Regions from separate parts of the Rahnella sp. 1L-D-7-B-C2 genome, predicted to be linked through region 2. Evidence: predicted binding sites of a transcription regulator. Region 2 holds the regulator's gene; each other region holds the start of a gene.

Region 1 (3,264 bases), on a different contig from region 2:
TTTCAGTCAAACTCTTGGGGAGAAGTGTATCAGAACCCGTTAGAAAGCCCCATCACCGATGCTGATTCAACATGTTGCAAAGATTCATCGGTTGAATCATAAAATCTGTGAAAACAGGGTGCCGCTAGCCTATCGTCATCATTCGTTCGGGTTCAACGTCGGTTCTTCTTCCGCATCAGAGGTGTCGGGTAGAGATGCGGTATCTTCAGGTTCGTTTTCCGCTTTTGCCATCTCGGCCAGAGATGGGCTGATCGGCCGTTTAACTTCAACGCCCAGCGCGCGGAAACTTTCTACCTGCCCAATGAGATTACCACGCCCTTGCGAGAGTTTATTCATTGCGGAACGATAACTTCCCTGCGCTTTATCCAGACTTTGACCCATCGACTCCATATCGTCGACGAACAGACGCAGTTTGTCATACAGGCGGGCGGCGCGATCGGCAATACGTTTGGCATTCTGACTCTGATGCTCATAGCGCCACAAGTTGCTGATGGTACGTAATGCGACCAGCAGAGTCGTCGGGCTGACCAGCATAATATTGTGACGGAGCGCTTCGCTGATCAATTCGGGTTCACGGTCGATGGCCAGCAGAAAAGCAGGCTCAACGGGAATAAACATCAGCACATAATCGAGGCTGCGAAGACCCGGAAGCTGCTGATAATCTTTGCGCCCCAGTAAGCGAATATGCCCGCGCACCGACGCGATATGTTCGCTGAGCGCCAGCTCACGCTCGCTGTCGTCTTCACTGTTGAAGTAACGTTCGTAGGCCACCAGCGTCATTTTCGCGTCGATCACCACGTCTTTATTCTGCGGCAGACGTACCACCACGTCCGGCTGCATCCGGCTGTTACTGTCCACCTGAACGCTAACCTGCGTCTGGTATTCGTATCCCTCACGCAGACCGGAGGCTTCCAGCACACGGCTCAGCACCACCTCGCCCCAGTTTCCCTGCGTCTTATTATCACCTTTCAGCGCTTTGGTGAGGTTGACGGCTTCACGCGCCATTTCAACATTAAGTTGCTGCAGATTGCGGATCTCGTGCGCCAGCGTATGTCGCTCACGTGCCTCCTGCCCGAAGCTGTCCTGCACCTGACGACGGAAACCATCCAGTTGCTCGCGGAGCGGCAACAATAGTTTATCGAGGCTTTGTTTGTTCTGTTCGTCGGCGCGCCGGCCGTTTTGTTCGAAGATTCGGTTCGCGAGATTTTCAAACTGGCTGCTCAGACGCTGTTCGCTGTTGATCAGCAGCCGCTGCTTATCTTCGGCGGCCATACGTGTTTCATCCAGACGGGTCGACACCTCGCGTAACTCGGCTTCCTGTGCGCTGTTGATTTCACGTTGCGCTCGCAGCTCCTGATTAAGCTGTTCACATTCGTTTTGCCAGTGCGTCAGCAGTTGCAGTTTTTCCTGGCTGGCCGCCTGCATGCTGTGAAGTTTCCGTAACTCCAGTTCAGCTTCACGGATTTGCTGCAACGAGGCCTGCCGTTCGCCTTTCAGCGCGTCATTTTCGCCCTTCAGCTGCTCAAGAGATTGCTCAAGCAAACGGCGCTGAGTCTCGAACTCAGTCTGCTGTTGCTGCTGCCGTAAACTGGCCAGCAGCCAGCCTACTAACAAGCCGATTAACCCCGCGCCAAGGGCCGTCAGAATGCTGATATCCACGCTTTTTCCTTCTTAAAGTCATCTGCGGTCACGGTAATAGCAGGCTGTATGGATGTCCAGTCTATTTTCTGTTGCATTAAGGCTTTGCGGGATGTCTTCCAAAAAGAAATTTCCCTGCGCTTTCCCCCTTGCGGCAGTCATTCACAGAGAGCAGGATTTAAAACCAGCGGCTGAGCCATTGAATGCCAAAGGCGCCGGGTGCCAGAATACCGAAGGCCCAGATCAGCGCGGAAGTGATATTGGCAATCTGGAAATACTTTTGCGGCATACCACAGATACCCGCGACTAACGGGACGACAGCACGAAGCGGGCCAAAGAAGCGACCAATAAACGCGCCCGGCATGCCCCATTTATCAAAAAAAGCGTGACCACGTACAAGCATTTGCGGATGACGGGAGAACGGCCAGAAGTTGCCGACACGATCCTGATAATGGGAACCGACCCAGTACGACAGCCAGTCGCCCAGGAACGCACCGGCCGCTGCCGCTGCCCAAATGGGCCAGAAAGGGATACCGGTTTCGCCAATCAGCGCGCCGAGCCCAAGCAAAATAAAAGTCGCGGGAAGGAGCAATGAAAGAAAGGCCAGTGATTCACCGAATGCCAGAAAGAAAACGATGGGCGCAGCCCACACCTGATGTGCGCGAATAAACGTGGTGGTGTAATCCAGAATCTCGTTAACAGTCAAAAATGGAGTTCCTTGTTTCATGGAATCGGAGGCGTAATGAAAGTGATTATTCCAGACTCACTACAAACCTGACCTTAACAGATCCTTTGAAATGGGCAAAAAAATGGGCCGCCGGAGGCAGCCCATAGATGTGATGTGTTGTTCTGATTTTGTAAAAATTAAATCAGGCGGCGTGCGGCTTCGACGACAATCTTCACTGCATGGCTTTCGGTCTTTTTCATGGTTTCCGCGTTAGGAATTTCCTGCTGCGTGCGGTTCACAATGACACCGGCAACCATACCTGCACGCAGACCCTGACTTGCGCACATGGTCAGCAAGGTGGCAGATTCCATTTCGTAGTTCATCACGCCCATTTCCTGCCACTCTTTCATCGATTCTTTGAAACGACGAACAACACGGCCGGAGTAAGTATCATAACGCTCCTGACCCGGATAGAAGGTGTCGGAAGAGGCAGTTACGCCGATATGTGTTTGTGCGCCCACGGCTTCTGCCGCAGCGACCAGCGCTGTAGTACAGGCGAAATCGGCCACTGCCGGGAATTCCATCGGTGCAAAGTGCAGGCTAGCCCCGTCAAGGCGCACAGCTGCGGTCGTCACCAAAACGTCGCCGACATTGATATGCGGCTGGATGGCACCCGTAGTACCAACGCGCAGGAAGGTGCGGATACCGAGCTGTGCCAGCTCCTCGACTGCGATAGACGTTGACGGGCCACCGATACCGGTTGAGCAGACGATCACAGATTTGCCGTCAAGCTCAGCGCGCCATGATGTAAATTCGCGGTGGGAAGCCAGGCGAACCGGGTTTTCCATCAGTTTGGCAATCTTCTCCACGCGCTCAGGGTCGCCGGGAACAATCGCCAGCGTCGCACCGTTTAAATCTTTTTTGGTCAGGCCAAGGTGGAAAACTTCAGGCTGAGACAT
Region 2 (3,264 bases):
TGCCGGTTTTTGGCTCCAGCAGACGCCCGGTTCGCGAGCGGCCCCCTTCGACAAAGTATTCCACCGAATAACCCCGGCTGAACAGCTCGCCCAGATATTCGCGGAACACGGTCGAGTAAAGTTTATTGCCTTTAAAGGTACGACGGATAAAGAACGCACCCAGACGGCGGAAAATCGGGCCGGCTGGCCAGAAATTCAGATTGATACCGGCTGCAATGTGTGGTGGCACCAACCCCTGATGATAGAGCACGTAAGACAGCAGCAGATAATCCATGTGGCTGCGGTGGCAGGGCACATACACGATTTCCTGACCGTCCTGCGCTAACTGGCGCACGCGCTCGGCGTTATTCACGTTGATGCCTTTATACAGGCGGTTCCACGTCCAGCTCAGTACGCGGTCGGAAAGGCGCACGGCTTCATAAGAGAAGTTCGCGGCAATCTCTTCCATCAGCGCGATAGCGTTTTGCTGGGCCTTTTCGTGTGAAATCTTTTTGCTGCGCGCTTCATCTTCAATGGCTTTTTCAATGGCTTTCGAGGCCAGCAGCTTATTGAATAAATCCTGACGGGCAGGCAGGCGCGGGCCGACTGCTGCCAAACGCAGGCGAGAGAAGTGCATTCGCGCCACGCGGGCGAGCTTTTGCGCGATGGTTTTATCCGTACCGTGCTCGGTCGCCATGTAGCGCAACGACACCGTATTAGAGAAGCGGACAAAACTGTCGCGGCCTAGCCACAACACGGCGAAGAATTTCTGAATGCCGTTCAGCACGCGCAGATGCGGCGTATCCTGACCTTCACGGCCCGGTGCACGTCCGAACATCACCGAGACGGGCAACATCTGAATGTCTAAATCCGGATTATTACGGTGCAGATCCAGATAGTCGTGGAACAGCTTTACGGATTCCTGCTTCGGCGTGTAATACGAAAACACGCGCGGGCCTTCAGCGATAAACACATGGCTTGGCAGCAGTGTGCCGTCGATATCCAGCGGAATCAGCGGATCGGGCAAATTCTGGGCAAGACACTGCGCACGCAGGGTCAGCAAATCTGCTTTGGAGTTATAAGGTAATACGTACAGGATCGGGCGCGTCGGGTCTAAGTGCAACTCGGTCACCGGATCTGTAGGTATGACTTTGCTCTTTACCAGCAATGAAAGCGGTAAATTCAATAATGTGTAATAAAGTCTACGCCAACCTGACATAAAAACGTGAAGCCTCTTGTTAGCCATTTCGCCGCAAGGATACCAGAAAGCTCAAATGAGATCTGTGGTGATGAGAGACCATTAAACCGCTAAAATGCATCAAACACCCGAAGGACTACCCCTCAAGGATCAGTAACAGAATGGCGAACCAAGTCACTGGATTTACCCGAATTTATAAAGCAGCCGGATATTCATGGAAAGGGCTGAAAGCGGCATGGCAAAATGAAGCGGCTTTCCGTCAGGAAGCCAGTGCGGCTATCCCCTTAATTTTGCTCTCATTCTGGTTCGATGTGAGCAGCATCGAACGCATCCTGCTAATCGGCTCGGTGGTCCTGGTTTGCGTGGTGGAATTGCTCAACAGCGCCGTGGAATGCGCAATCGACCGCATCGGGCCTGAGTTTCACGTGCTCTCAGGACGTGCCAAAGACATCGGGTCGGCTGCTGTACTGTTGACCATCATATTGGCGATTTTTGTCTGGGTCAGCATCTTTTGGCCGCGATGGTTCTGATTTGGAATCTGTATTCCAGGAATCGCGCTTATGCACTGTTTTTATTCAATCTTAGGTTTTCATTGCCCGTATAGCTGTATATACTCACAGCTAGACTGTATAAACAACCAGGGGGCGGAATGAAAGCTTTAACGACCAGACAACAAGAGGTCTATGACCTGATTCGCGATCATATCTCCACTACGGGTATGCCACCAACCCGCGCGGAGATTGCCGCTCGTCTTGGGTTCCGTTCCCCGAATGCTGCGGAAGAACACCTGAAAGCTCTGGCGCGTAAAGGCGTCATTGAGATTGTCTCCGGGGCTTCGCGCGGTATCCGTCTGCTGATGGAAGAAGAAGAAGGTTTACCGCTCATTGGCCGTGTAGCCGCCGGTGAACCTCTGCTGGCTCAGCAACATATCGAAGGACACTATCAGGTAGATCCCGCGATGTTTAAACCGAGCGCGGATTTCCTGCTGCGCGTTAGCGGTATGTCGATGCGCGATATTGGGATTCTTGATGGTGATCTTCTGGCCGTGCATAAAACGCAGGACGTGCGTAATGGCCAGGTTGTCGTCGCCCGTATCGATGATGAAGTCACGGTAAAACGCCTGAAGAAACAAGGCAACGTGGTGCAGTTACTGCCTGAAAACAGCGAGTTCCAGCCGATTGTGGTGGATCTGCGTGAGCAAAACTTCAGCATTGAAGGCTTAGCGGTTGGTGTTATTCGCAACGGCGACTGGATCTAATCAGTCAACGAAAATGCGATTTCTGCGCTTTCCCCTGAACTAAGTCACACGAATTTCGCATCATCGCCCCTCACGGGGCGATTTCATTTTAGGCATATCCTGAACCTCCGGCATGAGATTCTCTATGCAACATCAATCCCTTCTGCAAAAGTTTCAACACACTTTTCTGAGCCCGACCGATAAAGCCCTCTGGATGCTCGCGCTGCCAATGATCTTTTCTAATATCACTGTGCCTTTGCTGGGACTGGTGGATACGGCAGTGATCGGTCATCTCGACAGCCCGGATTATCTCGGCGGCGTCGCGGTGGGTTCGATGATCACCACCTTCCTGTTCATGATGCTGCTGTTCCTGCGCATGAGTACCACCGGTATGACCGCGCAGGCGCTCGGCGCGAAAGATAAAGTCCTGCTGGCGCGCGCTTTTGTGCAGCCTTTTCTTCTGGCTGTGCTGGCGGGTGTGGTGATTTTATTGTTCCGTCATCCGCTGATGGAAGGGGCTTTTTACATTGTTGGCGGCAGTCAGTCGGTGCTGGAACAGGCGCGGCTGTTTATTGAAATCCGTTGGATTAGCGCGCCCGCTTCTCTGGCAAATCTGGTGATCCTGGGCTGGCTCCTCGGAATTCAATACGTGCGCGGGCCGGTGATTTTACTGATTGCCGGTAACCTGCTTAACATCGTGCTGGATCTGTGGCTGGTGATAGGGCTCGGCTGGAATGTACAGGGCGCAGCGACGGCAACTGCCTGTTCGGAGTATTTCACGCTGTTCATCGGGCTGTGTTTTGTCTGGCGTGTGATGAAGCGCTGGGGGATCACTTTCCCGCTGCTGACC
Region 3 (3,264 bases), on a different contig from region 2:
GTTTCATAAATAACAGTGACGTTGCTGAATTAATACCCACTTTCAGTCATAACAATAAGCCATAAAAAAACCCCGCCTTGGCGGGGTTTTTGATATCTGTAGCAAAAGCTAAAGAGTGTTATTAAGCCTGTGGCTGAGTAACAGTATCTTTGTAGCCTTTAACTTCGATTTCTACACGACGGTCTGGTGCCAGGCAGTCGATCAGAGCAGCACGGCCTTTAACGGAGTCACAGGTAGAACCAGTAACTGGGTTAGATTTACCCTGGCCTTGTGCAGAGATCTTGTTAGCAGGGATACCTTTAGATACCAGGTAATCTACTACGCTCTGAGCACGTTGCTCAGACAGTTTCTGGTTGTATTGTTCTGAACCGATACGGTCGGTGTAACCCAGAACGATAACAGAACCGTCTTTAGGATCGATTGAGCTCAACTGGCTGTACAGCTGATCCAGAGCCTGTTGGCCTTCTGGTTTCAGAGTCGCTTTGTTGAAGTTGAAGAGAACGTCAGATTTCAGAGTGAATTTCTTAGTCTCTACAACTGGAGCTGGAGCTGGTGCCGGAGCAACAACTGGAGCAGCTGCTTCATCTTGACCGAAACGGTAAGAAACACCCACAGCCAGCATGCCGTTATCAGGACGTGCGCCAACTGTAGCTGCGTCACCGATGTTGTTAACCCACTGGTAATCCAGACGGGTAGCCCAGTTTTTGGTAACTGCGTATTCAACACCAACTGCTGCCAGTGGAGAAACACCGGTGTCGTGGTCGCTGATGCGGCCAGCTGCGCCATTGTTGAAGTTACCTTTAGAGTCTGCACGCCAGACCATACCACCCAGACGGGTGTAGATGTCCAGATCGTCAGTCAGTGGGTAGCTCAATTTAGCAGCCAGCTGAACGCCTTGTGCTTTGAACGCGCCGTTGTTTACGCTGCCTTTAGAAGGCATGCGACCAAGCCAGTCATATCCCATTTCAAAGCCCAGGTATTGGTTCGCTTGGTAACCCAAGAACGCACCTGCACCCAGTTGGCTTTCGTGGGTAGGGCCGTTGCCGATACCTTCGTAAGCGTTTGCGAAACCAGTGTCATGGTATTGGGACCAGCCCAATTTACCACCGGTATACCAGGTGTTATCTTTAGGGGCGGCTTGCGCTACGGTAGCGAAACCTGCCAGTGCCACTGCTAATGCGATAGCTGTCTTTTTCATTTTTGCGCCTCGTTATCATCCAAATAGGCAATTGAGCTTTAAGCTGTAAGCCCTTGGTTAAAATCCTTACGCCAAGGTTATTGCGTCAATTAGGAACTTGCCACTTTACGTTGGCATTATAGAGCAACCTTGGCGTTGTAAAGTCTACAACGTGGCGCGAAACTTACAAGCTTGAAGTGTTAACACCGTGGAAAAAAAGGGAAAAACGTACACATTTTTTAACGTGTTTGACCTTTTGATGACAAAACTTGGAGGATAACTGTGTCAGGAATGCCCGTTTTTACTGGCTTTGGCGCTTGTTCCAGCACAAATCACTAAGTTCCGTATTATTTTCATCAGAACATTCCTAATTTGAACTAATGATATACAGACGAGTGAATTTTTACTGTTGAGTGATGTCCATTGGCTGAACTTTGCTCATTTGTTGGCTTCATAATGAACCCGTAAGCCCCTCCCTGACGTGCTGCAATTTGCAGTCTTTCTCTCTCCACATCATTCAATTCGGGTAGCCATCCCAACACCACGCTGTAATTTCCTGTTTGAAGCGCTTTTTCCATCGCATCTACTGTCGACATCGCCGTAATCTGATTCACCTGAACCATTTTATCAACGGGCAAACCCGATTCAGACAGCCATACACGACTCAGTTTTTGTTGTGGAGTAAGCCATAACAGCCAGCGTGACTGTGTACCGAGATGGTGAAGCAGAGGCAGGAGTAACTGGGCAAAAGCAGGTTGGCTCGCACTATAGACGAACTCAGTGATCAGACCATTATTCAGGGATGCAGACATATTTACCTGTGGATGACTTACCGGCAAAGCAAGCTGACTAAAATGATGATTTGCATGTTGTTGAGTTCGCATAATGGTGTACCCCAGTGAGTTACTGTATGAATGTACAGTACTCTGGTGGTGAACAAAGATCAACCCAATTTTTTCCAAGATATCTCGCAAATTTCGAAGGTAACAGGCTGCAAATGCATTTTGTATTTGGCGGGATGCACCACATTGCGTATTTTGATTTTAGCTGTTTAGCTAACCCATAAATGGGGTGTATGGAATTAATGTGAAAAGGATAACGCAATGATAAGTCAGTCAAAAAAACGTATTCTTCAGTGTATGGAACTCTTCGCTTCATTCGGTAATATTCGCGCCCGCTCACAGTTTGGAGGGTACAGTTTATCGGCCAATCGCGTGATGTTCGCCCTGGTCTCAGACGGTGAGCTGTATCTGCGTGCGAGCCATGAAACCGAACAATATTTTTGTGAACAGGGCATGGAAAGGCTGATTTATCGAAAACGCGGGATGGCCGTTCTGCTCCGTTATTTTAAGGTGAGTAAAGCCCAGTGGGAGAATCCGAGAGCATTGCGTCAGATGGCAATGCTTTCTCTGCGAGGAATGCAACGTGATATCGACAGACGAAAAAACAACGAAGCCGGGCGGCTCAAAGACTTACCTAATCTGACGCTGGCATTGGAAAGAATGCTATGGGAAGTGGGGATCGAAAATTCAGATGATCTTCGCCTGCAAGGGGCATGTGTGACGTATGAAAAGCTCTGCGCAGTCAAAAAGGATCTGAGCATTAACATATTGATGGCTCTTGAGGGCGCAATTCTGGGCTTTCATGAAGCGGCTTTGCCAATGGCATCCCGTGAGTTGTTAACTCAGTGGTATAACCATCAGCAAGAGCGGCTGGAGCAGCAACGTCAAAATACACATAACGTCGCAGCAAGTTGACTGGCGCGGGACGTGCTTCTCAGGGATGACTTTGTCCGGGCAGAATTTTGTTGTTTAGGCTGGTGAGCTCAGGTAAATGAGCCACCAGCAAGCCAATCTGCTGAAGTACGAGCTGTTCTTTACTGTCGGATTCTGTCGTTCGTAATTGGATCCGCGCAGTCAGATGATTAAGCGCGCGCTGTATCCGGTCTGTTTCTGTCGGCATATGATTGAGAGCACCATCCACACAACACGCCGCATCATCGAGCAGGTGAAGTGTTTCAGTATCTTCAAGCTTCTCCCGGTGCGCACCGAGTGCTGAAATGTAGCTCAGCATAGTGTGATTGAGGC

The links. Region 2 encodes LexA, which represses DNA repair genes until DNA is damaged. Its sites were predicted from a motif close to TNCTGTATGTACATACAGNA; they were not measured.
Region 1: rmuC (DNA recombination protein RmuC) is a predicted target of LexA. The motif match lies at 1,702-1,721, and genes of this name have one in related genera.
Region 3: sulA (SOS-induced cell division inhibitor SulA) is a predicted target of LexA. The motif match lies at 2,082-2,101, and genes of this name have one in related genera.

What each region holds. Positions count from the first base shown of each region.
Region 1 covers NZ_JBXAVQ010000011.1:17,663-20,926, forward strand. The annotation lists gene rmuC (DNA recombination protein RmuC) at 139-1,659, opposite strand; gene AC0Z7K_RS16900 (DedA family protein) at 1,817-2,344, opposite strand; gene udp (uridine phosphorylase) at 2,503-3,264, opposite strand.
Region 2 covers NZ_JBXAVQ010000024.1:25,701-28,964, reverse strand. The annotation lists gene plsB (glycerol-3-phosphate 1-O-acyltransferase PlsB) at 1-1,198, opposite strand, end outside; gene AC0Z7K_RS22375 (diacylglycerol kinase) at 1,339-1,707, shown strand; gene lexA (transcriptional repressor LexA) at 1,827-2,435, shown strand; gene dinF (MATE family efflux transporter DinF) at 2,560-3,264, shown strand, end outside.
Region 3 covers NZ_JBXAVQ010000001.1:370,263-373,526, reverse strand. The annotation lists gene ompA (porin OmpA) at 122-1,198, opposite strand; gene sulA (SOS-induced cell division inhibitor SulA) at 1,555-2,061, opposite strand; gene AC0Z7K_RS01680 (TfoX/Sxy family DNA transformation protein) at 2,281-2,934, shown strand; gene yccS (YccS family putative transporter) at 2,954-3,264, opposite strand, start outside.